3 regions of the Venatoribacter cucullus genome follow, and region 1 is predicted to be linked to each of the others. Evidence: predicted binding sites of a transcription regulator. Region 1 holds the regulator's gene; each other region holds the start of a gene.
What was found. The regulator sigma-54, encoded in region 1, starts transcription at its own class of promoters, with help from an activator protein. The targets are predictions, from matches to a motif close to TGGCACNNNNNTTGCTNT.
Positions count from the first base shown of each region.

Region 2: GJQ55_RS05800 (nitrate reductase) is a predicted target of sigma-54. The motif match lies at 7,682-7,699, and genes of this name have one in related genera.
Region 3: glnL (nitrogen regulation protein NR(II)) is a predicted target of sigma-54. The motif match lies at 4,271-4,288, and genes of this name have one in related genera.

Region 1 is NZ_CP046056.1:2,368,507-2,378,446, reverse strand. It holds gene GJQ55_RS11295 (YhdP family protein) at 1-1,513, shown strand, start outside; gene GJQ55_RS11290 (carbon-nitrogen hydrolase family protein) at 1,513-2,310, shown strand; gene yjgA (ribosome biogenesis factor YjgA) at 3,070-3,582, opposite strand; gene mgtE (magnesium transporter) at 3,597-4,952, opposite strand; gene GJQ55_RS11275 (HPr family phosphocarrier protein) at 5,103-5,375, opposite strand; gene rapZ (RNase adapter RapZ) at 5,383-6,243, opposite strand; gene GJQ55_RS11265 (PTS sugar transporter subunit IIA) at 6,262-6,723, opposite strand; gene hpf (ribosome hibernation-promoting factor, HPF/YfiA family) at 6,727-7,029, opposite strand; gene GJQ55_RS11255 (RNA polymerase factor sigma-54) at 7,072-8,565, opposite strand; gene lptB (LPS export ABC transporter ATP-binding protein) at 8,660-9,385, opposite strand; gene lptA (lipopolysaccharide transport periplasmic protein LptA) at 9,382-9,940, opposite strand, start outside; gene lptC (LPS export ABC transporter periplasmic protein LptC) at 9,935-9,940, opposite strand, start outside.
Region 2 is NZ_CP046056.1:1,210,891-1,220,830, reverse strand. It holds gene GJQ55_RS05835 (ABC transporter ATP-binding protein) at 1-43, shown strand, start outside; gene GJQ55_RS05830 (nitrate regulatory protein) at 186-1,472, shown strand; gene GJQ55_RS05825 (hypothetical protein) at 1,631-1,846, opposite strand; gene GJQ55_RS05820 (alginate export family protein) at 1,845-3,005, shown strand; gene GJQ55_RS05815 (NAD(P)/FAD-dependent oxidoreductase) at 3,070-4,314, shown strand; gene nirD (nitrite reductase small subunit NirD) at 4,402-4,758, opposite strand; gene nirB (nitrite reductase large subunit NirB) at 4,761-7,343, opposite strand; gene GJQ55_RS05800 (nitrate reductase) at 7,821-9,940, shown strand, end outside.
Region 3 is NZ_CP046056.1:415,104-425,043, reverse strand. It holds gene GJQ55_RS02120 (TMEM165/GDT1 family protein) at 1-515, shown strand, start outside; gene GJQ55_RS02115 (2OG-Fe(II) oxygenase) at 616-1,254, shown strand; gene GJQ55_RS02110 (methyl-accepting chemotaxis protein) at 1,353-2,981, shown strand; gene GJQ55_RS02105 (SirB2 family protein) at 3,060-3,434, opposite strand; gene GJQ55_RS02100 (DUF4124 domain-containing protein) at 3,614-4,132, shown strand; gene glnL (nitrogen regulation protein NR(II)) at 4,349-5,425, shown strand; gene glnG (nitrogen regulation protein NR(I)) at 5,428-6,867, shown strand; gene GJQ55_RS02085 (DUF6701 domain-containing protein) at 6,868-7,017, opposite strand; gene trmL (tRNA (uridine(34)/cytosine(34)/5-carboxymethylaminomethyluridine(34)-2'-O)-methyltransferase TrmL) at 7,074-7,538, shown strand; gene GJQ55_RS02075 (PQQ-dependent sugar dehydrogenase) at 7,554-8,633, shown strand; gene secB (protein-export chaperone SecB) at 8,826-9,290, opposite strand; gene GJQ55_RS02065 (rhodanese-like domain-containing protein) at 9,320-9,733, opposite strand; gene gpmI (2,3-bisphosphoglycerate-independent phosphoglycerate mutase) at 9,934-9,940, shown strand, end outside.

The DNA of each region.
Region 1 (9,940 bases):
GGTTGGCAAAGACGTGGACGCAGTGGCTCCGCTGCAGGTGGTTCTGCAACCCGGTGACGGGCTGCGGATGCAGTTCCGTTACAACGAGCTGGTCGATGCCGACCTGCTGCTGGAAGGTTCCGAACTGCAGCGCGGCCAGATCCATCTGGGAGGGCTGCCGGCCAGCTTGCCGGCGGAGCCCGGAGTACTGCTCAGCGGCCAGCTGGCGACGGAACTGATCGCGGAAGACTGGTGGGACGCCTGGCAACGGATCAGCCATTATCAGCAGCAACAGGCGGTGGCTGGCGCTCACAGTGATGCGGCTGGCAGCAGTAATCCATTGCAGCGTATTGATGTAACTCTGGGGCAGGTGCTGGCCTGGGGGATGCCGATGGGCGTCACCGGCGTGCTGGGGCAGCAACAGCCGCAACGCTGGGATTTCAACGTCGACAGTCAGTTGTTGCGGGGGCTGGTACAGATTCCGCATGGCACCGGGCCACTGCGAGCCGAACTTGATTATCTGCATTTCCCTCACAGTGATGCCGAACCGCCTGCCGCGACCGCCGAGGCTGCCTCCGGAGTGTCTGCTGATACACCCGTGGCCATAACGGCTGCTGATCCGTTGCAGGAGGTTGATCCACAGGACTTACCGGCCCTTGATCTGACGGTGGCGGAAGTCTTTGCCGGCGACCGCCAGATGGGGCGCTGGGACTTCAGCAGCCGCCCGGCCGGGCAGGGTTTACAGGTACAGATTCACGACAGTGATATTCATGGTTTGCGGCTGCAGGGACAGCTGGAGTGGCAATATCAGGATGGCCGCCACAGCACCGTGTTAAGCGGGCTGAGCTTCGGCAGTAAAAACGTTGGTGCCATCCAGCGCGGTTTCCGACAGGTGCCGGTGGTGGAAGGGAGCGAACTGGAAGGCAGTGGTGAGTTTCGCTGGGCTGGCTCGCCGCTGGCTTACAACGTGGCGACCATGGCCGGCAACGTTGCTCTGCGTATCCGCGATGGTTCCCTGGTATCGGATGGCGCCGGTGCATTGCGGGCATTTGGCGTGCTGAACGTCAACTCCATGAGCCGGCGCCTGAAGCTGGATTTTTCTGACCTGTACCAAAGCGGTGTGGCCTTTGACACCCTGCGCGGCAGTGCCCGGCTGGAACAGGGCGTGCTGACCTTTACCGAACCCTTGCTGGTGGATGGCCCCAGCGGCCGGTTCCAGACCTCGGGCAGTACCAATCTGATGGATGAAACTCTGAATATGAAGCTGGCCGTCACCCTGCCGGTGACCAGCAGCCTGCCGATGGTGGCGATTCTGGCCGGTTTCGCGCCGCCGGTGGCAGCCTCGATCTATGTGACGGAAAAGTTAATCGGCGATGAATTATCCCGCTTTACCAGCACCAGCTACGACATCGGCGGTACCTGGAGTGAACCGGATATGCGCCTGAAGCGGGCCTTTGATAATCAGGTCGATGGCAGTGAAAGCCGCAGCCTGAAACAACGGATACTCAGTATTTTCGGCCTGGAGGACGACTGATGCCACAGCTTGCGGCCATACAGATGAACAGTGGCGCCGACCCGCTGCACAACCTGCAACGGGCGGAGCAAGGGGTGCAGCAGGCGGCGCAACAGGGTGCTCAGCTGGTGTTGCTGCCGGAGATGTTTTTAAGTCTGGACGGCCAGCGCTACCCCGCTATAGCCGCGGATCCGCAGTATGTGCAGATAGTGGCCGGCTGGGCCCGCCAATACAAGCTGTGGCTGGTGGCCGGTGCCGTGCCCATGACCAGCCCGGACGGCGACCCGCGCGTGCGTTCGGCGTCGCTGGTGTTTAATGATCAGGGCGAATTGGTGGCCCGCTACGACAAAATCCACCTGTTTGATGCCGATGTCGGCGACGCCCACAACCGCTACCGCGAATCCGAACGCTTTGCCCCCGGTGAGGAGCTGGTGGTGGTCGACACCCCGGTGGGGAAACTCGGGCTGGCGATCTGCTACGATCTGCGTTTTCCCGGCCTGTTTCAGCGCCTGCGCGAGCAGGGCGCTGAGATCATCAGTATCCCGGCAGCCTTTACCTACACCACCGGCGAAGCGCACTGGCAGGTGCTGCTGCGGGCGCGGGCCATAGAAACTCAATGCTACGTACTGGCCGCTAACCAATGCGGCTGGCACGACGACCAGCGCCGTACCTGGGGCCATTCGCAGATTATTGACCCCTGGGGCCAGGTGCTGTCTGAACTGGCCGATGAGCCGGGCGTGGTGGTGGCTGAGTTGAATGCGGAGTTGTTGGTTGATGTGCGCCGGCGTATGCCGCTGGAGCAGCATAAGCGCTGCTGACGGCGCCTGGTTGCCAGCCCTGCAGGCTGGTCAGCCCGTTGGGCTGATTTAGCTGCCACTGCGTGGCAGCTGATGCGGGGCTCCGCCCCCGCGCCCCGATTGCGAGGAACTTATCCTCGCGCTCCAGCTTTGCGCTGTATAGCACGTATTTCCTCATTCACCGTCATTGCCGACGGCCACGGATCGTAAGGCGCGTCGTGCGCCACGATCCTCGCCCGGTCCATCCGGGCGGGCCTGTCAACGACGGTTCATTTCGGCGTGCTATAGGCGCGATTCAAACCGTAGCGGCTACGCCGTCAATGTTTTTGTGCGCTTCGCTCAAAACAAAAAATATCCGGCCGCAGGCCGCCAAAATTCTCTCAAATTTCTACGGTTTTTCCCGGCCCATTCGTTCCAGCCCGAAGTTTGGCAAAGCCAATAGCATCGTTTGGATGACTCCAAACGAGCGGGTAGGGGCATGGACAATTTTGTTGGAACAAAATTGAACAGCCGAAGGCTGGCCCGCAGGGCGAAAGGCAGGATGCCTGAAGTCTCCCCCTTGGCCGCGTATGCGTCATTGGCTTTGGTAAACGAGGAACCAGCTGGAACGCGGGCCAGAGGGGTTGGCAAGGGGATACCTCCCCTTGCAATACCAGCGGCCGAAGGCCGCAAAAAGCCGTCACGCAGTGACGGCCAGGGGCGGAGCCCCGCATAAGCTGCCACGCAGTGGCGGCTAAACCAGCCCGGCAGGGCTGGCAACCACCATGAAGGCAGAAGGCGTCAGCCTTCCATCTGCTCACGAATAAACTGAAACAGTTTCTTATAGTTGGTGCCGGGCTTGGGCGGCTCTGAATTCATTTCTTTCTGCGCATTGCGCACCAGATTGCGCAGCTGCTGGCGGTCAACCGCCGGAAACTCTTCAATAAAGGCATTCAGGCCAGCGTCATCACTGACCAGCCGGTTGCGCCACATCTCTTGTTGCTTGATGCGGCGACCGTAGGCTTCGCTGGACGGATCCAGCAGTTCCAGTCCGGCCAGAATGGCGTCCACGTCTTCATCGCGCATGATTTTGCCAATGAATTGCAGGTGCCGGCGTTTGGCTTCGTTCTGGCTCAGGCGGTTATTTTCCACCAGGGCGTTGTAGAGGTTTTCGCTGATCGGCAGGTCGCGCCATTTCTTCGGATTCAGGTCAGCCAGTTTTTTGCCCAGCTGCTGATGGCGGTGCGCTTCACGTTTCAGTTCGGATTTGCTGATGAAATCTTCATCATCATCCTGGTAGTCGGTATGTTTCATAAGGTTGAATTCAGTCAGAGGACAATAAGGGTGGCTAATCCCAGGAAGGACATAAAGCCGACAACATCACTGATGGTGGTCAGCGCCACGCTGCCTGCCAGGGCCGGGTCAATGCCCTTGGCTTTCATCAGAATCGGCAGCACAGCGCCGGCCAGCATAGCAAAGGTAATGTTGATCACAATGGCCAGGGCAATCACCAGTGAAATATAGGGGTCACCAAACCATAAAAAGGTGATCAGTGAGATGACCAGTGCCAGTAAGGTGCCGTTGATGCCGGCAATCAATACTTCCCGGCGCAGCAGCCAGTTGATATTGGCGTTGCTGATATGGCCGAGCGCCTGACCACGGATAACCAGCGTCAGTACCTGGCTGCCGGCAATACCGCCCATACTGGCAACAATGGGCATCAGTACGGCCAGCGCCACAATCTGTTCAATCGTATCTTTGAACAGGCCAATCACGGTGGCGGCGGTAAAGGCCGTCAGCAGGTTGATAAACAGCCAGACCAGCCGGCGGCGGCTGGATTTCAGCGCTGGCGCGAAGGTATCTTCTTCGTCATCCAGACCGGCCATGCTGAGCAGGGAATGGTCGCCTTCATCACGGATAACGTCGACCACGTCATCGATGGTGATACGGCCGACCAGCTTGCCGCTGGCATCAATCACCGGGGCGGACACCAGATCGTGACGTTCAAAGACCTTGGCAACCTCACTTTCGTGCTGGGTGGCCTGAATAACCCGGGAGTCCGTGGTCATCACTTCGCGCACGGTTTGCTGCGGATCGCTGACCAGCAGTTTGCTGACCGGCAGAATGCCAATGAATTCATTCTGGCGGTTAACCACGGCCAGGTTGTCGGTCATCGGCGGCAGGGTTTTGTGCCGGCGCAGATAACGTAAAACAACATCCAGGGTGATATCCGGGCGCACCGTAATGGTGTCGGTGTTCATCAGACCGCCGGCGCTGTCTTCCGGATAGCCCATAATGGCTTCCAGACGCGCGCGGTCCTGATCATCCATGGACTCCAGAATTTCCTGGGTCACGCGCTCCGGCAGCTGTTGCAGCATGTCGGCGACGTCGTCGGTGTCCATGTCGGCGGTGAGGTCGGCAACCTCTTCGGCGCTCATATCACTGAGGAAGTGGCTTTGCAGCTCTTCGCTCAGGTGCTGGATTACCTCACCTTCGAGATCTTTGTCGACCAGCTCCCACAGCAATTTACGGGCTTTCGGGGGCGATGATTCGATCAGGTGAGCAACGTCAACCGGGGCCAGACCGGAATTCAGGATGCGTTTGACCTGAGTCAGCGCGCCGCTTTCGAGGGCGGCGTTCAGACTGTGCAGTTTTGCTTTGGCTTTTTCGCTGTGTTGCGCCATTGCTCAGGTCCGGAAATTAAGGGGCAGTGGTTCGGATTTTAGCGGTAACGGCCGTCCGGCACCACGAAAGAACCTGAAGAATCTGGTTCAGTGGGTTGTTTTTTATGGCATCAGGCCAACTTTGTCGCCCTACTGGCGTTCATCAGAGGGTTATTCGTCTTCGTCGAAACGGCGGGCAAACAGATCGGTCAGGGCGGCGAGGGCTGCATCGGCGTCATCACCGCTGATTTCCACCTGCAAGGTGGTGCCCTGACTGGCCGCCAGCATCATCACCGACATGATGTTTTTGCCATCGGCCATCTGGCTGCTGCTGCCTAAACGGATGCTGCTGGCAAACTGGCTGGCGGTGCCGGCCAGTTTGGCGGCGGCACGGGCGTGCAGGCCACGCTTGTTGATAATGAGCAGTTCCGTGCGAATCATCATGGCTTCCTCAGTGCACGCCGTTCAGTTCACGGTGGCGAACCTGCACCTGTGGATATTGCTGGCTGAACAGCGCGCCCAGCTGCTCGGCCAGATAGACCGAGCGATGCTGGCCGCCGGTGCAGCCGATGGCGATGGTCAGGTAACTGCGGTTGGCTTCAATAAAACTGGGCAGCCAGCGGGTAATAAACGAGGTGATGTCACTTTCCATGGCCAGCACCTGGGGTTCATTCTGCAGAAAACCGATGATTTCCTGGTCGCGGCCGGTGAAGCGGCGTAACGCCGGGTCCCAGTAGGGGTTGGGCAGGTTGCGCACATCGAATACATAATCGGCATCAATCGGGACGCCGTGTTTGAAACCAAAAGACTCAAACAGAATGGCAATGTCGCTGCCGGATTTTCCCGCGACCCGCAGTTTAATCTGGCTGCGCAGCTCGTGTACCGACATGCTGGTGGTATCCAGTGTCAGGTCGGCCAGGTCGGCAATCGGGTGCAGCAGCTGTTTTTCCTGCCGGATGGCTTCGGCCAGAGATACGTCCGGGCCGGTGAGCGGGTGTTTGCGCCGGGTGGCGCTGAAGCGCTGCAGCAGCACTTCTTCGCTGGCATCCAGATACACCACATCGAGCTGGTATTCCTCACTGGGCAATTCGTGCAGGACATCGTCGATGCGGTCGAAAGCATGGGGCAGGTTGCGGGCATCAATGCTTACCGCCACCCGTGACAGTTTTTCTTCCCCTTCCGTCTGATGCACCAGTGCCGGCAGCAAGGCCACCGGCAGGTTGTCAATGCAATAGAAACCGAGGTCTTCCAACACGTGCAGGGCGCTGGATTTTCCTGAGCCGGAACGGCCGCTGATAATGACCAGACGCATATTGCTCCTTATGCCTGCTCAGGCTTCCGTGTGCAGTGCCCGTTGGTACAGGCGGCCGGCATCCGGTGCGTTACGCAACGCTTCCCGGTAGTCTGGCTCGGTGAAATTACGCGCCAGCATGGCCAGCACCTGCAGGTGCTCGTCGTTGGCTTCTTCCGGTACGAACAGGGCAAACACCAGGTCGACCGGCCGCCGGTCAACGGCGTCATAGTCAATGGCTTCGCTCAGGCGCAGCAGTACGCCAAAAGGATGCTGACACTGTGGCAGGCGGCAATGGGGAATGGCAATGCCCTCCCCGATGCCGGTGCTGCCCAGCCGTTCACGGCCCAGTAAGCGCTCGTAAATATCGTCGGCGGAACTGTCCGGTGTCAGGTCGGCGACAAAACCGGCCAGATATTCCAGTAACTTTTTCTTACTGGAAACCGGGGCGTCAAATAACGTACGTTCCGGGGTCAGAATATCCCCGATGCTGATGGCCATGGCTCAGTTGTGACCGTGCTGACGGTCCACCAGTTTTTCTTTGTGTTTTAACACCTGGCGGTCGAGTTTGTCGGTCATCTGGTCGATGGCGGCGTACATATCGTCATGTTCAGCGCTGGCGTGCAGGTCGGCACCGGCAACGTGGATGGTGGCTTCCGCAGTCATGCGTTCTTTCACTACGGTCAGGGTCACCTGGCCGTTGGTGATGTTGTCGAAATGACGGCTCAGGCGTGACATTTTTTCTTCCACATAGCTTTGCAGCGCTTCGGTAATTTCGATGTGGTGGCCGCTGAGGTTGATTTTCATATCCAGACTCCTTGGTTTTTATGCTGGTAAGTTAAAACAGTTTTAAATCAGTTGTTTGCGTTCGTTCGACGGCGGAATAAGCATGGCTTCACGGTACTTGGCAACGGTACGGCGTGCAACCTGAATCCCCTTGTCGGCCAGCAAGGCAGCCAGTTTGCTGTCACTTAATGGTTTGCGGGCATTTTCATCGGCAATCAGTTTTTTGATCATGGCACGGATGGCGGTGGAGGAACATTCGCCACCGCTGTCGGTACTGACGTGGCTGGAGAAAAAGTATTTCAGCTCGAAAATACCGCGCGGGGTGTGCATGTATTTTTGCGTGGTGACCCGCGAAATGGTTGATTCGTGCATGCCCACCGCTTCGGCAATATCGTGCAGTACCAGCGGTTTCATGGCTTCTTCACCCTGCTCGAAAAAGTCGATCTGGTATTCGACAATTTTGGTCGCCACTTTCAGCAGGGTTTCGTTGCGGCTTTGCAGGCTTTTGATAAACCAGCGCGCTTCCTGCAGGTTGTCGCGCAGAAAGGCGTTATCGGTGCTGTTGTCGGAGCGGCGGATAAGGGCGGCGTAATCGGCGTTGACGCGCAGCTTGGGGGCAATGTCGGGGTTCAGTTCCACCCGCCATTCGTCGCGGATATTACGCACGATCACATCGGGAATAACGTATTCGGCCTGTTCGGAACTGATCCCGGAGCCGGGCTTGGGGTTCAGCTCTTTGATTAACCGCAGCACGGCTTTCAGATCATCTTCGCGCAGTTTGGTTTTGCGCATCAGGGTCGGGTAGTCGCGGTTGCCCAGCAGCTCAATATGTTCGCTGATCACCAGCCGGGTTTCCGCCAGCCAGGGGGTGTCGGCCGGCATCTGGTGCAGTTGCAGCAGCAGGCATTCGCGCAGGTCGCGGCCAAATACCCCGGCCGGGTCAAATTGTTGCAGGCGGTGCAGCACGGCCATCACTTCGTCTTCTTCGACGTTCAGCTCCGGGTCCATGCTTTCCAGCACATCCTCAACCGTGGTGTGCAGGTAGCCGTCATCATCGACGCCGTCGATCAGCATCAGGGCGATATCGCGGTCGGTATCGGACATCGGGGTCAGGTTCAGCTGCCACAGCAGGTGGTCCTGCAGGCTGTCGGTGCTGGCGTGACGGGCGTCGTAGTCAAAGTCGTCGTCGATGGCGCCGCTGTTGCCGGAGGCCACGCCGGCGGTGGTCTGGTAGGTATCTTCCCACTGGCTGTCGACCGGCAGGTCATCCGGAATCTGTTCCTGTGACCATTGTTCGTCCAGTTCCGGGGTGTCAGCGCCATCGTCATGGTCGTGGCTGCTGACTTCGGTGCTGATGTCGGCGGTCGCCGGCAAGGATAAATCGTTGAGGCCGTCGTGTTCGTTTTCTTCCACTTCCAGCATGGGGTTGGAATCAAGCGCTTCCTGAATTTCCTGTTGCAGATCGAGGGTCGACAATTGCAGCAGGCGGATGGCTTGCTGTAATTGCGGGGTCATCGTGAGTTGCTGACCCATCTTTAACTGCAGGGAGGCTTTCATAGGGCTTCAGTATTCACTCAAAACGGCATTAATGTTGCATTATACGCCAAGGGCCCGGTCTGGCTATCCTTGACAAACCACGTCAGTTACTGGCTCACAGGCGGAAATCTTCTCCGAGATACTGTTTACGCACCTGTTCGTTGGCCAATACCTGCTCAGCGGTACCTTCGGCAATAATATGGCCGCCGCCGACGATATAGGCTTTTTCACAGATGGCCAGTGTTTCCCGCACATTGTGGTCAGTAATCAGTACGCCGATGCCGCGCGCTTTCAGCTGGCGGATAATATCCATGATGTCGGCAACGGAGATGGGGTCAACCCCGGCGAAAGGCTCATCGAGCAGAATAAAGGAGGGTTCGGCCGCCAGCGCGCGGGCAATTTCCACCCGCCGCCGTTCGCCACCGGACAGCGCCATGCCTTTGCTGTCACGGATATGCTGAATATGAAACTCATCCAGCAGGCTTTCCAGCTTGGCCTGTTTACCGGCTTTATCGAGGTCTTTGCGGGTTTCCAGAATGGCCATAATGTTATCGGCCACGCTCAGCTTGCGGAAAATAGAGGCTTCCTGCGGCAGGTAACCAATGCCTTTTTTGGCTCGTCCGTGCATGGGCAGGTGGCTAATGTCTTCATCGTCGATGCGCACACGGCCGTTATCCGCCTGCACCAGATTCACAATCATATAGAAACAGGTGGTTTTGCCGGCACCATTGGGGCCGAGCAGGCCGACAATCTGGCCGCTGTTCACCGACATGGAGACGTCTTTAACGATCTGGCGGTTGCCGTAGCTTTTTGCCAGCGATTCGGCGTGCAGGGTTTTCATGGCTGGGTCTCCGCCGGAACCGGTGCATCCGGAACGGTTACTGCCGGAGCGGGCGCTGTGGCCGGCTCAGCGGTTTTGGGCTGGAAGATCACTTTGATCCGGGCCGGTTTTTCCCCAGCGTCGGCTGGCTGGCCAGCGGAGATGACTTCGGTGTTCATATCGTAGCGGATACGCTCACCGGTAATTTCGTTGCTGTCCTGCCGCAGTACGGCATTGCCGATCAGGATGGCTTCCTGATTGGCGGCCAGATAGTCGATGCGTTGCGCGTGCGCATGGGTCAGCGGTGAGCCGGGGTTGATCTGCTGCTGATAACGGGCCGGCTGGCCTTCGGCGGTGGCTTTTTCCATCCGGCCTTCGGTGCTGACCACTGTCAGGCGGTCAGACTCAATACGCAGGGTGCCCTGCGTCAGGAGGACATCGCCCTGATAGATCACGACTCCGGCCTGACGGTCAATTTCGGCGCGGTCGGAAACAATCACCACTTCCTGGTTGAAGTCTTCCGGCAGTGCGGACGCCAGCGCCGGCAGCAGCAGGGCAGCGGCACAGAGTTTATTC
Region 2 (9,940 bases), 1.2 Mb from region 1:
TGTAAAAACGGCCGAATCCAAAGCGGCCGTTGCCGCCGGCTGAGTTGCTTAAACCCAGTATGAACCGCCTTAACCGGCGGTTTTTTTATGTCGAATAAAAACTGGTACTTATCTTGCTAACCAAAAAGCGATATTGATTAAAATTCTGCTGAATTTTCAGCAGCGCCATAATGAGCAGGATAACCATGTTAAACACCCCGTCTGACCGCAGTAACGCCGTTGCGTATTTTTTAACCCTCGGCCGCCAACAGGAACTGAGCGAGCTGGAGCAATTTTCACGCACCAGTATGCTGGTAATAGCCATCAGCAACCTGCTGCATCAGCTGCAATACGAACGCGGTTTATCCAACCTGTTTCTGGGCAGCCAGGGCGTACGCGGCACGGAAGAACTGCAAAACCAATGGAGCAACAGCGATACCCAGCTAAAACAACTGCAACAGGCCCTGAATAACCTGCTGCCAGAACAGGGTTTACAGCATTTACCGGCGCGCTGGTTACGGCGGCTGGGCTATGCCCTGCACAGCCTGGAACGGCTGCCGCAATTACGCGCCGATATTCAGCAGCAACGGCTGCACACCAGTGCTGCCATTAAAGCCTATTCCGAACTGGTGCAAAGCCTGCTGGCGGTTATTTTTGAAACCGCCAGCCAAACCAGCAACGAAGCAATGGCCCGCATTCTGGTGGCCATGTTCAACCTGATGCAGGGCAAAGAACTGGCCGGTCAGGAACGTGCCTGCGGTGCCGCCGGTTTTGCCGCCCGCCAGTTTGATCCGGCGTTGCGCGAGCGCATAACCCAGCTGATCGACCGGCAGGACCGTTGTTTTCATATTTTCTGCGACTACGCCAACGACGAAGCCTTACAAGCCTGGGCGCGCGTATTACAGGGTGATTTTCAGCTGGAATTTGAACGTCTGCGGCGGCTGGTGTTAACCGCCAGCCCGGCGTCCATGGCCGTGGAAGAATACGATATCCGCTGGTTTCACTGCTGCTCAGCAAGATTGGATGCCCTAAAACAGGTGGAAGAAATTCTGGAAACCCGGCTGCTGCAAATGGCCCAGCAGGCATTGCTGCAAATCCGTGAACTCAGTGCGGCTGAACCGGAATTTAACCACGACCTGCAACGCGCGGCCTTTGATGATGTGCCCACCTTTGCTCTCTACGTCAGCCATTCAGAAACCGATGATCCGTTCAGCGGCCCCGATGATGATATGGCCCACAACCTCAGCAAACCGGTGGTGGAGCTGATTGAAGCCCAGGGTAAACGACTGAAAAGCCTGCACGGCGAACTGGATGCCGCGCGCACCGAATTACACGAACGCAAACTGATCGACCGCGCCAAACGGGAATTAATGCAGCGCCGGCAAATGACCGAACAAGAGGCCTATGCCTTTTTACGCCGCATGGCGATGAACCAGAACCGCCGTTTGGTGGATGTGGCTAATAATGTGCTGAACATGACCGAATTGCTCTGAACCAGCTGCCCTTTATCTGCTGCTCTTTAAAAGTGCATGGCAACAAAGCCATGCACGTTTTCAGTTCTGCGGTTAATGCCATGTCCGGGTAACCGCCGTCATAAAACAGAAAAATATGGGTTAAACCGTCAGCAAAATCCGGAATAACCGCAGCCAATTCAGCCAATGTCCGCATTGCCCGGCATAAACGCCGTTACTCTCTTAGCTGGCATAAAACTCGCTGCACTGAATCTGCCCAACCACACCAACGCCGGTGTGGTGGTAACCGTTAATTCTGCTGTACCGGCAACGACGCCGCATTCCTGCCCAGGAATTGCGGCTTTTTTTTTGCCCGCCAGCAAGCCAAACCAGCTCGCCCAGAGGAAACTGCCCATGAAGCATTTTGTTAGCGCCAACCGTCTGATTCTGCCCTTAGCCATAACCGCATTATCCGCACCACTGGCAGGTACCGCCCAGGCCTTGCCCACGGTCATCAGCGACGGAAAACTACTGGCCGACCTGCGCCTGCGCTACGAAAGTAACGACACCGATGATGCTACCGAGAAAGCCACCGCTCTCACTCTGCGCTCACGCCTTGGTGCCGAAAGCGGCGCCATAAATGGCTTTAAAGTGCTGGTCGAAGTAGAAGACATTCGTGCTCTGGTCGATGAATACCGTGTTGAAGACCCGGCTTACGATGTGGTGGCCGACCCGGTGGACAACGAAATAAACCGCGCCCAAATCAGCTACAGTAACGCCGGATTTGCCGCCATTCTGGGCCGCCAGCGTATCCTGCTGGATAACACCCGCTTTGTCGGCAACGTGGGCTGGCGTCAGAATGAACAAACCTACGATGCCGTCAAACTGGGCTATAAAACCGCGGATTATCACGCGCAATACGCCTTTATTGATCAGGTCAACGACATCACTTTTACCGAGGCCGATGTCAGCCATCATTTACTGAATATTCAATACAGCGGATTTAAACCGGGCAGCCTGACCGGCTATGCCTACTTACTGAAAGACGACGCCACCGATGCCAAAAACAATACCTTCGGTGCGCGTTTTTCCGGCAAACAGGCAGTTAATGATTTATCACTTCTGTACACCGCCGAATACGCACTGCAGAAAACCGATGATTTTGATGCCAGCTATCTGGCGCTGGAAGCCGGCGTAGTTGTTCAGGGAATTACGCTGGCCGCCGGTTTTGAAAGCTTAGGTAGTGACGGCGGCGCTTATGGTTTCCAGACCCCGCTGGCCACCAAACACGCGTTTAATGGCTGGGCCGATAAATTTCTGGTAACCCCTGCTGACGGCTTAACCGACACCTACGTAAAAGTGACCACCGCCGTAGCCGGCGTAAACCTGCTGGCGTTTTACCACGACTACGGTTCAGACCAGGGCAGTGCCGATAAAGGCAGCGAGGTGAATTTTCAGGCGACCAAAGGCTTTGGTAAATATTACACCGCAGGGCTGAAATACGCGGCCTACAGCAAAGGCGATGCCGGTGCCGATACCGACAAAGCCTGGCTGTGGCTGGAAGCTAAATTCTGATATTTCACAGGTTGCGGCAGTCACTTCGGTGGCTGCCGCTTTTTTATACCGAACGGAGTAGCGTATGAATACCGATTCCGTCTTGCTGATTATCGGCAATGGCATGGCCACTAACCGGCTGTTGGAAACGCTGGATACCCACCATCATTTTGCCCGCATTCTGGTACTCAGTGACGAGCCGGCCCGGCATTACAACCGCATTATGCTGTCGCCTTTACTGGCTGGTGAAACCGATCTGGCCGCTATTACTCCGCACGATGACGACTGGTACAGCAAACGACGCATACAGATTTTTTATGGTGAGAGCGCAGTAGCCGTAAACACCCAACAACGGAATATTACCTGCGCCAGCGGCTTAACCCTGAGCTGGACGCAGCTGATTTTTGCCACCGGCTCACGCAGTTTTATTCCGTCGATTCCGGGCGCTGGTTGCAGGAATGTGCTAGGTTTCCGCACCCTGCAGGATGTACAAAACATGCAGGCCCGCTTGCCACATAGCCGCCACGCCACCGTGGTGGGTGCCGGTTTATTGGGCGTGGAAGCCGCGGTTGGTTTGCAGGCTCAGGGGCTGCAGGTCACCTTAATGCACCGCAACCCGGTATTAATGAACCGCCAGCTGGACAGCACCGCCGCACAGTTATTACACAATGCCCTGCGCCAGCGCGGTATTCAGGTGCGCACCGGTTGTGGGCCGGAACAATTACTCAGTGATAACGGCCAGGAAATAAACCGCTTGCTGTTGCACAGAAGCGGCCGCGATACCCGCCAGACCTTAGCCACCGATCTGGTGATTTTCGCCACCGGCATTATTCCTAATACCGAACTGGCAGCGCAGGCCGGCATTGCCTGCAATAAGGGCATACAGGTCAATGAGTACCTGCAAACCTCGGTGCCGGGTATTTATGCCCTGGGAGAATGCTGTGAGTTTTCCGGCACCACCTATGGGCTGGTCGCGCCTATCTGGCATCAGGTGCAGGTGCTCAGCCAGATGTTATTAAAACAACCGGCGTCGCCCTATTACGAGCAACCGCAGATTACTAAATTAAAAGTATCCGGGCTGGATATGCACAGCATCGGTGATATTCACGCCGGCCCGGACGATGGCTGCGAGCTGATGACCTTGCTGGACGAAGAAGCAGGCATGTATAAAAAACTGGTGCTGCGCCATAACCGTATTATCGGTGCGCTGTGCGTTGGCGATGTGCGTCACAGCCAGTGGTATTTTGATTTACTGATGCAGGCTGAGGATATTTCTGATCAACGGCTGACGCTGTTATTTGGCCCACAGCAGCGGCCTGAAGCGGCTTAAAAGCGGCTTAATGAAGTACATGGCTGTTTGCTTATTGTCTTTATAAAAAAACCGGGCATAGCCCGGTTTATTTTTTTGCGGCGCTTATTACCCCAGCAAAATATCCCCCTGCTCTACCCGCACCGGCCACACCTTAAGCGTTACGGAATCATCTTCCAGACATTCGCCGGTCTGCAGATCGTAATGCTGTTTATACAGCGGTGAGGCCACCACCAGGCGCTCGCCAATGGAACCGACAATGCCGCGCGACAGCACATTGGCGCCGCCAACCGGGTCGTAATTGCTGATAGCAAATACCTGCTCGCTGTGGCCCAGGCGGAACAACGCTACCTGTTCGCCTTTATGCCAGGCGCACACCCCGGTGTCCGGGGCGATATCAGTTAAACGACACACCACTTGCCAGGGTGTGGTTACCGCAACGAGATGTAATGCAGCTGAGTTCATGGTTATGCTCCTGCCTGAGTTTCAGGTTGGTTATCCAGGTTTAATAATTCAATACGTTCATCTTCGGTAGCCGGCCGGCGCTGGCCACGCTCACGCACATACAGCAACTGACTGTCGGTAGCATCGCTGTTAATAAAGTGACGGAAACGCAGTAATTTTTCCGGCGTGGCCAGCGTGGTTTTCCATTCGCACTGATAAGTAGCCACCAGATGCGTCATGGCGTTATCCAGTTCGCTGGCAATGCCGAGGCGGTCGTTCAGCACCACGTCTTGCAGATACGGCAGGCCGCCTTCCAGATTTTCCAGCCATACCGAAGTACGCTGTAAGCGGTCGGCGGTGCGCACATAAAACATCAGCACCCGGTCGATGGCCTGAATCAGCTGCTCGTTATTAAGGCCGGTGGCGAATAAATCGGCGTGGCGCGGACGCATACCGCCGTTGCCGCACACATACAGGTTCCAGCCCTGTTCGGTGGCAATAACGCCGATGTCTTTGCTCTGTGCTTCGGCACATTCGCGCGTACAACCCGATACGCCGAATTTAATTTTGTGCGGCGCACGCAAGCCCTTGTAGCGGTTCTCCAGCGCAATCGCCATCGACACACTGTCGAGCACGCCGTAACGGCACCAGGTGCTGCCGACACAGGATTTCACCGTACGCAGGGATTTGCCGTAGGCATGGCCGGTTTCAAAACCGGCATCAATCAGGCGCTGCCAGATTTCCGGTAATTCATGCAACTGCGCGCCGAATAAATCGATGCGCTGACCGCCGGTGATTTTGGTGTACAGGTCGTAATCGCGGGCAATTTCACCCAGCACAATGAGTTTTTCCGGGGTAATTTCCCCGCCGGCTACGCGCGGCACAATGGAGTAAGTACCGTCTTTCTGCATATTGCCGAGGAAAATATCGTTGGTGTCCTGCAGGCCGATGTGGTCATCCTGCAGAATATAATCATTGTGATACGACGCCAGAATAGAGCCGATGGTGGGTTTGCAGATTTCACAACCATGGCCACTGCCATGGTCTTCCAGCACCGCACTGAAGGTTTTATAACCTTTCACCCGAATAATATCGGCCAGCTCAGCACGGCTGAACGCAAAGTGCTCACAGATATGGTTGGTTACTACCACGCCCAGCGCGGTTAATTCGGCATCCATCACCTGCTTCACCAGCGCCGCACAACCGCCGCAGCCGGTGGCGGCTTTGGTGGCGTCTTTAATATCCACCACTTTGCAGCAACCACTGCGTACCGCCTCGCCAATGGCGCCTTTGCTGACGTCGTAGCAGGAACAGATTTGTGCGGTGGCCGGCAACGCCGCCACCCCCAGACCGATTCCGGCATCGTCACCATTGGAGGCCGGCACAATCAGGCTGGCCGGGCTGCCGGGAATATCCATATTATTCAGCATTAACTGCAGCAAAGTGCCATAGGCCGAGGTGTCGCCCACCAGCACCGCACCCAGCAGTTTTTTCCCATCGGCCGATACGTTCAGGCGTTTGTACACGCCTTCCAGCTCGTCATGGAACACAAAGCTGCGCGCCCCGGCGGTATGGCCGTGCGCATCGCCCAGCGAACCGACTTCCACGCCCAGTAATTTCAGCTTGGTGCTCATATCGGCACCGTTAAAAACCAGCGCCGGCTCAGCATGGGTAAATAACTGACTGACAATATGCCCGGCCGCCACCCGCGCCATCTGATAACCCGGTGCCACCAGACCGTAAATTTTGTTATCCCACAGCGCGCATTCGCCAATGGCGTAAATATCGTCGTCGGAGGTTTGGCAATAATCGTTAATTACGATACCGCCGCGCTCACCCAGGGTTAAACCGGTGTCACGCGCTAGTGCATCCTGCGGGCGAATACCGGCCGAGAACAGCACCATATCGGTTTCCAGAAAGGAACCGTCGGCAAAATTCAGGCGGTAGCGACATTCTTCACCGGCGACAATTTCCTGGGTATTTTTGCCGGTGTGCACCTGCACGCCCAGCGCTTCAATTTTTTCGCGCAATAAGCGACCGCCGCCTTCATCTAACTGCACCGCCATTAAACGCGGGGCGAATTCCACCACATGGGTTTCCAGCCCGGCTTGTTTCAACGCATTGGCGGCTTCCAGACCCAGCAGACCACCACCGATAACCACGCCGGTTTTACTCACGGCGGCAGCGGCAGCAATGGCTTCCAGATCTTCAATGGTGCGGTACACCAGACAATGCGGCTGGTCTTTACCCGGCACCGGCGGCACAAAGGGATAGGAACCCGTGGCCAGAATTAATTTGTCATAGCCTTCGGTGCGGCCACTGGCGGTGGTAATGGTTTTCTGGCGCGGATTAATGCCGGTTACGCGGTCATTTAAATGGAAGTGAATCTGTTGCTGCTGATAGTCAGCGGCGGTGGTCAACGCCAGATCGTCAGCGCTGGCGCCGCTGAAATATTTGCTGAGTTGTACCCGGTCGTAAGCCAGACGGGGTTCTTCACTGAAGGTGATCAGCTCGCACTGACCGGCCATATCACTGCTGGCGAAGGTGGTTAAAAACTGGTGTCCTACCATACCGTTGCCAACGACAAGAATGCGTTTTTTGCTCATGGGAAGCTCTCTATTTGGTCATCATCACGATTCTCCTGTCGATGCTTCGTTGCGCTGTTCCACGGCGGCTCCGTTACCGCGGTGGAATATCAAACAAGGTATTGCAACCACAATGCCAACCCGCAATAAATCCGGCTGAACCCCGGTTCCGCCGGGGTTTTAAGCGAAATACCGGCTTAAACCGGTTAATACACCGGCTGTGCATTGCGCAATAACGGCACACAACCCAGCAGGCCGGCACCAGAATGGCGCATATTTATGGCTGCATTGATGTGTTGCCGCCGGAAATACCGCCCAGAAACCAGTAATAAACAGACTGCAGATAAAAACAAAAAAGTTGGCACCGCTTTTGAATAGAACACTGCAGACACTGCGTTACCCCAACCGGTAAAACCTCCCGTTGTGTCGTTGGCATCAATGCAGATGCCTTATTGTTGTTTGTGCAACACCGAGCATTGGCGCTCACAGGTTCTGCCTGTGGGCGCTTTTTTTATGGGAAATACCGCCATGAACGCACCGGCTTCCAAGCCCACCACTGCCAGCCAGACGCACACCACCTGCCCTTATTGCGGCGTTGGTTGTGGCGTAACAGTGCAACATGCTGGCCAGCAGGTTTTACCGGTTAGCGGCAGCCTTTCCCACCCGGCCAACAGTGGCCGCCTGTGCGTAAAAGGGTCGGCCCTGCACGAAACCCTGAGCCACGACGGGCGTTTAGTGTTTCCGCAATTAAACGGTAAACACGCCAGCTGGGACGATGCGCTGAATATTATTGCCGACAAAATCCAGCAGGTGATCCACACCCACGGCCCGCAAGCCGTTGCGTTTTACGGCGCTGGCCAGATGCTGACCGAAGATTATTATGTGGCCAATAAACTCATGAAGGGTTTTATTGGCAGCGCCAACATCGACACCAATTCGCGCCTGTGCATGGCCTCGGCCGTGGTGGCGCACAAACGCGCCTTTGGCAGCGATACCGTACCCGGTTGCTACGAAGACCTGGAACTGGCCGATTTATTGATTTTTACCGGCTCAAACGCTGCCTGGGCGCACCCGGTGCTGTATCAGCGCATTGCCGCCGCCAAACAGCAGCGGCCGGATATGAAAATTGTGGTAATCGACCCACGCCGCACCGCCACCTGCGATATTGCCGACCTGCATTTAGCCATCCGCCCAGGTACCGACGCGGTATTGTTCAATGCGCTGCTGGTGTATTTAGCCGACAGCGGACAACTGGACGAAGACTTTATTGCCCGTCACACCAATGGTTTCGATGTGGCGTTAGAACAAGCCCGTAACGACTGCCAGAGCCTGCAGCACAGTGCTGATTTAATGGATACCGACGCGGCGTTGTTGCTGCAATTTTTTGATTGGTTTGCCCGCACCCCGCGCACCGTCACCCTGTTTTCTCAGGGCATTAATCAAAGTGCCAGCGGCAGCGACAAAGGCAATGCCATTATTAATGTGCACCTGGCCACCGGCCGCATTGGCAAACCCGGCGCCACCCCGTTTTCCATTACCGGCCAGCCCAACGCCATGGGTGGCCGCGAAGTGGGTGGCTTAGCTAATCAGCTGGCCGCGCACATGGATTTTTCCGGCTCCGAACGCGACCGTGTACGGCGCTTCTGGAACGCGCCCAAACTGGCCGAGCGCCCCGGCTTAAAAGCGGTGGATTTATTTCAGGCCTGCGCCCGCGGCGAGATTAAATTTTTATGGATTATGTCCACCAATCCAGTGGTGAGTATGCCCGAAGCCGATGCGGTAAAAGCTGCTATGGCCCAGTGTGAACTGGTGGTGGTATCCGACTGCATGGCCGACACCGACACCACCCGCGTCGCCCAGGTGTTATTACCCGCGGCCAGCTGGGGCGAAAAAAACGGCACCGTCACCAATTCCGAACGGCGTATTTCCCGCCAGCGCGGCTTTTTACCACCGCCCGGTGAAGCCAGGCCCGATTGGTGGGCCATTTGCGAAGTGGCTAAACGTTTAGGCTTTGCGCCGGATTTTGCTTACCAGCATCCGGCAGACATATTCGATGAACACGCCCGCCTTTCCGCCTTTGAAAATAATGGCCAGCGCGATTTTGATTTAAGCGGTTTAATCGGCTTAAGCCGTTACCAATACGATGCGCTGAAACCCGTGCAATGGCCGGTAAGCGACCAATATCCGCACGGCCGCGCACGCTTTTTCGACGATGGCCGTTTTTATACCGACAACCAGCGCGCTCAATTTATTCCTGTTAATGCACAGCTGCCGCGCCCACGCAGCGGTGGCGATTTACTGATGAACACCGGGCGTGTGCGTGACCACTGGCACACCATGACCCGAACCGGCAAAGCCCCCCGGCTGGCTCAGCACCGCAGCGAACCCTATGCGGTATTCCACCCAGCCGATGCTGCGGCACGCCGTATCCACGCTGGGCAACTGGTGCATATCCGCAATGAACGCGGCACATTACTGCTGCGTGCCAGCCTCAGTAACGAACAGCGTCGTGGTGAGATGTTTGTACCCATGCACTGGACCAGCCTGTTTGCCAGTAACGCGCGCATGGGCACCTTAATTAATAACGACCGCGACCCGCATTCTGGCCAGCCGGAATT
Region 3 (9,940 bases), 870 kb from region 1:
ATAAAACCCAATTATTGTCGCTGTTACTGGCAGCGCGTTTCCATAAAAAGCGCGCCATCGTCGCCGGTATTCTGCTCGCTACCTTACTGAACCATGCCGCCTCGGCCTGGCTGGGCGTATGGCTGGGGCAATCGCTGCAGCTGTGGCTACAGGGCGACGCCGCACGCTGGCTATTGGTCGCCGGCTTTGCGCTGATGGCGGTGTGGGTATTAGTGCCCGATAAAGACGATGACAGCGTCGATACCCACCAGGCCTGGGGAGCGTTTGCCGCCACCACGGTCTTGTTTTTCCTGGCCGAAATCGGAGACAAAACCCAGGTCGCCACGGTGCTGCTGGCAGCGGAATTCAGTTCCGTATTGTGGGTAACCCTGGGCACCACGCTGGGCATGCTGATCGCCAACGTACCGGTGGTGTATTACGGCCAGCGTTTAATGCAGCATTTGCCGCTGGCGCTGGCCCGCTATATCACCAGCGCCGTATTTGCCGTGCTGGCAGTCTGGATTCTGCTCAGCTAACCAGAAACTTCGAGCATCGACACGACAACATTATTTTGTTGTTCCTGCTGCGGGCCTTCCGGTAAAACGCTTCTCCCTTTACCACGGCCCGGAGCACAGCGTGCCTGCTACTGAAACCCTGTTCGACAGCATTGCCAACGCACTTTATGAACAGGGCTACGCTATTACCACGCAGGCCATTCCGGACGCCTTAACCCAGGCCTTATATCAGCGCATCCAGCAGTTACAGGACGATGATTTTCGTCAGGCAGGTACCGGCCGGCAACAGGAACATCAGCTCAACAGCCGTATCCGCCGCGATAAAATCCGCTGGCTGGGCAACACCGACAGCAGCGAAAAAGCCTGGCTGGATTTTATGGCGGAATTACAGACCTATCTGAACCGGCGGTTATTTCTCGGCCTGTTCAGCTACGAATGCCACTTCGCCTATTACCAGCCGGGTGATTTTTACCGCAAACATCTGGATGCCTTCCGGGGGCAGGCCAACCGCATCTTAACCACGGTGCTGTATCTGAACCCCGGCTGGCAACCCGGCGACGGTGGTGAGTTAATTATTTATAACGCAGAAAATCAGGACGACGAATTACTGCGCGTCGCTCCCACCTTTGGCACCCTGGTTACCTTTTTAAGTGAAGAATTTCCCCACGAAGTGGTACCTGCGTTAAATGACCGTTACAGCATTGCTGGCTGGTTCCGTCTGAACAGCAGTAACGCCAATCGCGCCGATCCGCCGCGCTGAACGCCATTCTTTGCCGCCTGGCGGGCAAAACCCCGGGGAGCTTCTAAACTAACGCCTTATGGTGCCGATAACCCAAGGTGCACAGAAAGGAGTGTCCTATGTCCTGGTCCGATCTCAGCCTGCGTAAAAAATTACTGGTACCCATCGCTCTGGTGGGTATTTTAATGCTCGTATTATCCGCCTTGCAGATTTCCACACTGAATCGCATCAGCGCCCAGTACAGCAGCATTAATGAAATTTATATTCCTGCCATTGAATTAACCCTGAATGCTGATCGCGATATGTTTCAGGCACAGATTGCCGAACGCACCATTGCTTCCGGTTTGCATCAGGACGCCTTTCTGGAAATGCACAAAGAAAACCTGCAACAGGTCGCCGACCGGCTGCAAAAAATTCAGCAAGCCGGTATTTCACCCGCGGCCCGCGCCCTGGCCGGTGATTTTCTGCAACAATTTTCCCAGTGGCGCCCGCGCAGCGAAGAGCTGGTTCAGGATGCCGTTAATTTCCGCCTCGGTACCGCAACCGTTATGGCCATGAGCACCGGCGAACTGGATGAAGAATTTGAACGCATCCGCACCACGCTGGATAAACTGGGTGAGTTCTTAGGCAGTGAAGCCCAGCAGATGCAGCAGCAAGCCCAGCAAACCCGTGAACAGGCGATGTCGACCATCGCCATGTTACTGCTGGTTGCGCTGCTACTGGTGGTCATTGCCGGCGTGTATTTCCCGCGTCTGATCACCCGCCCGGTCAATGAGCTGGCCCGGGTGCTGGCGCAGATGGCCGGCGGCCGTGGTGATTTACGCCACCGCATGCCAGAGCTGGGTAAGGATGAACTGGGGCAGCTGAGCCGCAATTTCAACCAGTTCCTGCAGGGTATGCAGCACATGATCGGCACCATCCGCGATGTCGGTACCGATGTTGCCGGTAACAGCCAGAACCTCGACAGCAGCGCCAGTGAAAGCCAGCGCATCAGTCAGGCCTACGAAGATGCCATGAGTCTGGTGGCGACCGCCAACCACGAAATGAGCCTGGCCATTCAGGAAGTATCGGTCAATACCCAGCAGGTTTCCGAGGAAGCCAAACACGCCGATAAATCAGCCCGGGAAGTGTCGGGTAAATTCCAGCATGCCATGGAAGAAATTCAGGCCCTGGCCGACAACGTCAACCATTCCGGTGAAGTGATTCAGGAACTGGTGGCAGAAACCACCAATATTGCGTCCGTGCTGGATGTAATTAAAGGCATTGCCGAACAAACCAACCTGCTGGCGCTGAACGCCGCTATTGAAGCAGCCCGTGCCGGTGAACAAGGCCGGGGCTTTGCCGTGGTGGCCGATGAAGTACGGACACTGGCCAGTAAAACCCAGCAGTCGACCGGCGATATTAATGTCATGATTGAAAAGCTGCGCGCCGGGGTAAACCGGGCCGTCAGCACCATGAGTGAAAGCCAGAAAAAAGCCGTTAAAACCGTGGAATTTGCCAGCGAATCCGAAGGCAGTGTGCGCGGAATTTCCACTGCCTTACAAAGCATCAGCGACCGCATTCTGCAGATTGCCTCGGCCATTGAAGAGCAAACCTCGGTGATTAACGAAATTAACAGCAACCTCAGCGACGCCAAAGAACTCAGCAGCCAGGGCAGTGACAGCGCCGCCCGTATTAATCAGGCAGTAATCAGCCTGAACGAACAGGCGCAGCGCCTGCAGGAAGAAATCAGCAACTTTTCGCTGTAATAATCTGCGCCCAATCCAGGCGCAGAAAACAAAAAAGCCGGCAAGAATCTTGCCGGCTTTTTTGTGCGTAACCGTAAATTACAGCAACACCAGCCAGGACAATACCGACTTGGTTTTGGCCACGCCCAGCATATAACCGAAGCTCAGCACCGCACCGGCAAACGCCGGACGACTGGCCCGTTTAATAGCAGCAACACCAAAGCCGATATAGGCCAGCAATGCCAACACTTTGGCAGTCAGCCAATGGTGGGTCAGCGGATACTGGCTGATCTGAATGCACAGCATAATGGCGAACACCAATAACAATGTGTCGATAATATGCGGCACAATTTTCAGCAATTTATTCCGCCGCCAGTGCGGAGCAAAATAAAACAAACCGAAGCGTATAACGAACAGCATAATGCTCAGGTAGGCCAAACCGGCATGGCTGTGTTTCAGGGCAGAATAATCCATACAAATTCCTTTCAGGTGGCAGAGCCAGCACAAAAAACGGGCGCCAGAATAACAAGATCAGCGCCGCCTGACACCCCCCGCCAGCAGGCTGGCGCAAAGCGGCGCATTCCGTCTTTGCCTGCAGCGACGGCACAGGGAATAATAGCGTTTCAGGTATTCCGCCTGTTATGGAGCGTGCAATGAAATTTCTGTTACTGCTGCTGTGCGTTGTAAGCGCCCAGGTATTGGCCACCGAGGTGTACATTTCCCGCGATGCCGATGGCAACGTTACCTTCAGCGACAAACCCGGCGCCAACGCCCAGCGCCACGAAGTGCGTGAATTACCCTCCATTCCGGCGGTGCGCATTCCCGACAGCGCGCCGCAACCGGCCAAAGTCAACGAGCCCTCCTTCAGCTACACCAGCCTCAGCATTATTACCCCGGTTGATGGCCAGCAACTGCCCATCGGCCAGGCCGGTAATGTGGACGTGTCGGGGGTGCTCAGTCCTGGTCTGCGTGAAAGCGACAGCCTGCTGTTAATCCGCAATGGCACGGTGATGCGGCAGGGCCGGCAAACCTCATTTCAGTTACAGAACCTGGAGCGCGGGGAGCACACCTTGCAGATGGTGGTACGGGACCCGGCCGGAAAAACCCTGATCAGCAGCAATGCGGTGACCATTTTTGTTCAGCGGGCCTCGGTACTGCGCCGCGCCCCCTGACACAAAGAACTATTTTGGTGCAAACTATCTCCGAAACGCTCTATTAAGGTGCATTATCAGCCCGCCATTAGCCCTTACTGAGCCTGTTCGCGGCATTAAAACCCTGCCACAGCCCCAGTATTGTGCAGCCAGTATTTATGGCGTGTTTTTTGCTGATACCGCACAGGAGCCCCCTATGGCCAGCCGCTAACCGGCCGGCCACACACGGAGAACGCCATGCTGGCCAGCGCCATCATTAACCAGCGCCTGCTGGAACACCTGAACACCGGCATTTTGCTGCTCGACAGTAAACTGAACGTGCTGTACATGAACCCGGCCGCCGAAGCCCTGCTGGAAATGAGCGGCAAGCGCGGTGTGGGGGTGTTTTTTCCCGATCTGGCCATCGAGTCCGATGAGGCGACCCAGGCGCTCTATGAAGCCATCCGCAGCAATCACTCTTTTACCAAGCGCGAAGCCGTTATTCATCTGCACAACCATACGCAAATCACGCTGGATTACAGCGCCAGCCCGGTGCTGCACCCGGAAACCCGCAAGCCCTCGTTACTGATCGAACTGCAGGGCCGCGACCGCCTGATGCGCATCAGCCGGGAAGAACAGCTGATTGCCACCCAGGAAACCACCCGTTCACTGGTGCGCGGTTTAGCCCATGAAATTAAAAACCCCCTTGGCGGCATCCGGGGCGCCGCGCAGTTACTGGAACGCGAGCTGCCGTCAGCGGGTTTAAAGGAATACACCAATATTATTATTGAAGAGGCTGACCGCCTGCGTGATCTGGTTGACCGGCTGCTGGGCCCGCGCCAGATTCCGCGCCAGGAACAGGTGAATATTCACGAAGTGCTGGAACGGGTATGCCAGCTGATTGAAGTGGAATCGGCCGGCCGCATCCGCATTCTGCGCGATTATGACCCCTCTATTCCGGAATTGCTGGCCGACAAAGGCCAGCTGATTCAGGCCATGCTGAACATCAGCCGTAATGCCATGCAGGCCATGTTGGAAGCCCTGCCGGCCATCGAGCAGCCGACCCTGAGCCTGCGCACCCGTACGATACGGCAATTTACCATTGGCCATCAGCGCCACCGTCTGGTGGCCAAAATTGATATCGCTGATAACGGCCCGGGCATTCCCATGGAACTGCGCGAAAATCTTTTTTATCCCATGGTCAGCGGCCGCGCCGATGGTACCGGACTGGGGTTATCCATCGCTCAGTCCATCATTAATCAAAAAAGCGGCATTATTGAGTTCAGCAGCCAGGACAATAAAACCGTCTTCTCCATTTACTTACCGTTGGAATAATTATGAATACTGTCTGGATTATTGATGACGATAAATCGATCCGCTGGGTACTGGAAAAAGCCCTGCAACAGGCAGGCCTGAATACCCGGGTGTTTGAACAGGCAGAACCGGCACTGCAGGCTCTGCAGCACGAGCATCCCGATGCCATTATTTCCGATATCCGTATGCCCGGCCTGGATGGTCTGGCGTTGCTGCGCCAGGCACAACAGGCGCATCCGGAATTACCGGTCATTATTATGACGGCGCACTCCGATCTGGAAAGTGCAGTATCGTCCTACCAGCAAGGGGCATTTGAATATTTACCCAAACCCTTTGATGTGGATGAAGCCGTCAGCCTGCTGCAACGGGCGGTAAACCACTTTGCTGAACTGAATGCCGCGCAGGAACCGGTCGCCGATGCCGACAGCACACCGGAAATTATTGGTGAAGCACCGGCCATGCAGGAAGTTTTCCGCGCCATCGGCCGGCTGTCCCAGTCCAACATTACCGTGTTAATTAATGGTGAGTCGGGTACCGGTAAAGAACTGGTGGCCCATGCACTGCATAAGCACAGCCCGCGTTCAGCGCAGCCTTTTATTGCCCTGAATATGGCCGCCATTCCCAAAGATCTGATTGAATCTGAATTATTCGGCCACGAAAAAGGCTCTTTTACCGGCGCCGGTGGCCAGCGTCATGGTCGCTTTGAACAGGCCAACGGCGGCACCCTGTTTCTGGATGAAATCGGCGATATGCCGGCCGATACCCAAACCCGTTTGTTGCGGGTACTGGCCGACGGCGAGTTTTACCGCGTTGGTGGCACCACCCCGGTTAAAGTGAATGTGCGTATTATTGCCGCCACCCACCAGAACCTGGAAACCCTGGTCAAAGAAGGCCGCTTCCGCGAAGACTTATTCCACCGTCTGAACGTCATCCGCATTCATCTGCCCAGATTAGCTGACCGCCGCGAAGATATTCCGAAGTTATTAACGCACTTCCTGAAGCGCGCCGCCGAAGAATTAAATTCTGAAATTAAAGTACTGCGCCCGGAAACCGAGCATTATTTAAGTTCGCTCGACTGGCCCGGCAACGTCCGCCAGCTGGAGAATATCTGCCGTTGGATTACCGTTATGGCGTCCGGCCGCGAAGTGTTAATCAGCGACCTGCCACCGGAATTACTGAACCAGCAAGGCAATGCCCAAACCTCAGGCAACTGGGAACAGGGGTTGCGTTACTGGGCTGATCAGCAACTCACCCACGGGGTAAAAAACCTGCTGGATATCGCCGTGCCGGCGTTCGAGCGGATTATGATTGAAACCGCCCTGCAACATACCGCCGGTCGTCGCCGCGATGCCGCCGCCCTGCTGGGCTGGGGCCGTAATACCCTGACCCGGAAAATCAAAGAGCTGAATATGGATGGCGCCGGTCATGATGACGATGACCAGGACCACGACGGGGACGACTGATCAGCGCCCCACTTCCCGCCAGTAAATAACCCGGTCGTGGCCGCGGAAAATCCCGAAGGTGGCCAAACCCGAGGGATTTTCCAGCGCGCCGGTGTTATTAAAATCATCCTGCAAAAATACCGGTGCCGCATAATTAATGTTATGGCGCAACCTGCCTAATCTGACAAAAATAGTCGTTCTTGTCCGTTAGTCTGCCAGGAGTATGAATGTTCAATATTGTACTGTTCGAACCGGAAATACCGCCCAACACCGGCAATATTATCCGTTTATGCGCCAACACCGGCTGCCAGTTGCATCTGATTGAACCGCTGGGGTTCAGCATGGATGAAAAAAGCCTGCGCCGCGCCGGGCTGGATTATTCCGAATTCACCCACATACGCCAATACCCAAACTTTGCAGACTTTGTCGCAAGTCAGCAACCAGAGAGGATTTTCGCCCTGACAACCAAAGGCAGCACTACCCACTCAGCAGCACAGTTCCAGGCCGGGGATTATTTGCTGTTTGGTCCGGAAACCCGCGGACTGCCAGAGGATATCCGTCTGCAGATACCACATTCACGCTGGTTGCGCCTGCCGATGCTGCCGCAGTCGCGCAGTATGAACCTGTCCAACGCCGTGGCGGTGATGGTGTACGAAGGCTGGCGCCAGTTGGGCTATGCTGGGGGCCAATAACCTACGGAGGCTGCCATGAAAACTCTGTTGTTGCTGATTGCTACCCTGTTTACCGGAGGGCTGCAAGCCGCACCGGCACCGCAGCTGCTGACCGATAAACTCAACCAGCCCTGGGGCATGGCCTTTGTAGCCTCCGGGCAGCTATTGATCAGCGAACGCGCCGGAACCCTGCAATTATTTGACACCGCCAGCGGCAACCTTGCCGCCGTAGGCGGCACCCCGGATGTCTGGTTTAACGGCCAGGGTGGCCTGCTGGATATTGCCGTACCGCCCGACTATCAACCCGGGGGCTGGATTTATTTCACCTGGAGCGCGCCGCAGGACAATGGCAAGGCGGTCACCGCCTTAGGCCGCGCCCGACTGGATATCCAGCGCCAGCCATTACAACTGCATAACTGGCAAACCCTGCTCAAGACCCGCTCAGCGACCGCCAGCGGTCAACATTTTGGCAGCCGTATCGCCTTTGACGAGCAGCATGTGTTCTTCAGTATCGGTGATCGCGGGGAGCGGGGGCTGGCACAGCGACTGGATTCTCACGCTGGTAAAATTCTGCGCCTGACGCGCGACGGCACCATCCCGGCGGATAACCCTTTTCTTAATCAGCCAGACGCCTTGCCGGAGATCTGGTCTTACGGCCACCGTAACCCACAGGGGCTGGCTTACGACCGGCAGCATAAAAGACTTTGGGCCATTGAGCATGGGCCACGCGGTGGTGATGAAATCAACCTGATCAAGCCGGGCCAGAATTATGGCTGGCCGGTCGTTTCCTGGGGTAAGGAATACTGGAACCCGATGTTTGTCGGGGAGTCACGCAGTCGGCCAGACATGACCGATCCGGTGAAAATGTACGATCCCTCCATCGCCCCCGGCTCCCTGCTGCGTTACAGCGGTGCGGCCCATCCGCACTGGCAGGGCAACCTGCTGGCCGGGGCACTGAAACTACAACACCTGAATCGGGTGACGCTGCAAGACACGGAAGCCGTAGCAGAAGAGCGCTTACTGAGTGAACTGAATGAGCGCTTACGCGCGCTGACAACGGATACCCAGGGGCGGCTTTATATTGCCACGGATACGGGAAAGCTATTTAGGTATTGAAGAACGCTTAACGGGAGACGGGAGACGGGAGACGGGAGACGGGAGACGGGAGACGGGAGACGGGAGACGGGAGACGGGAGACGCTGGACGATTTTTGGCATCTCCCATCTCCCGTCAAGCGCAGCGAGCGTTTTGCATGCCTTTGCTTCTTCCGTCTCCCGTCAAGCATTCAGCACGCAGTGCTGACGCTGATCAGTGTGTCGCTTGCGGTGCTTCCGCCTGCTGTGCCGCTTCCTGCGCCGCACGCTGCTGGTACAGGGCATCGAAGTTGATCGGCGCCAGCATCAGGGCCGGGAAGCCGCCTTTTACCACCAGGCTGTCGATGCTTTCGCGCAGGTACGGGAACAGGATGTTCGGGCACATGGCGCCCAGCATCGGCTTCATCTGCTCTTCCGGAATGTTCACCATGGCGAACAGGCCGGCCTGTACCAGCTCTACCAAAAACGCGGTTTCATCGGCGTTGGTGGCGGTAACGGTTACCTTAATGAACACTTCGTAATGGCTGTCGTCCAGCTTGCGGGCGCCGCTGTTCAGATCCAGTTTGATCTCGGGCTGCCATTCTTTGGTGAACGCCATTGGTGAATTCGGTGCTTCAAAGGAAGCGTCTTTAATGTACAGACGCTGCAAAGCAAATTGGGGCTGCTGGTTCTCGGCCATGATTTCGGTCCTGTATTTTATTGTTGGTTTCAGCCGCGTACGACGGGCAGATTAAGGTTGTTCCATTCCATCATGCCGCCACTCATGCGCACGGCATTAAAGCCTTTTTCACGCAGCATTTTGCCGGCAACGGTGACGGTCTGGCCGGATTTGCACACCAGGATGATCGGCCGCTCTTTGTGGGCGCTCAGCTCATCCAGGCGGGTAGCCAGATTGGCATAAGGAATATTCAGGGCATTGGCCAGGTGACCGGCACTGAAATCCTTCTTGTCACGGATATCCAGTACCAGCGCATTTTCTTTATTGATCATCAGCGTGGCTTCAGAGGGGCTGACGGTTTTACCGCTGCGCTGATTGTTGTCGCGCAGCAACGCCAGTAAAAACACGGCCCACAAGCCCACCAGCCACCAGTTATTGCCGATAAATTCAAACAGACGATCCATAGTTACTCAGTTCAGTCAGATTAATCAGGGCCGGCAGTATAACGCCTGCCCGCGCCCTGAACCACCGCCACAAAGCGCCCCCGGCCATGACTATCGCCGTGCTTGAAAAAATCAATCGGGCGGCGTCCGCCGTGCAGGCGCACAGGCTGCACTTTTTGGGTACAATGGCGGCATTCCGGCAACCTTCAGAGTTCTATTGCATGAATG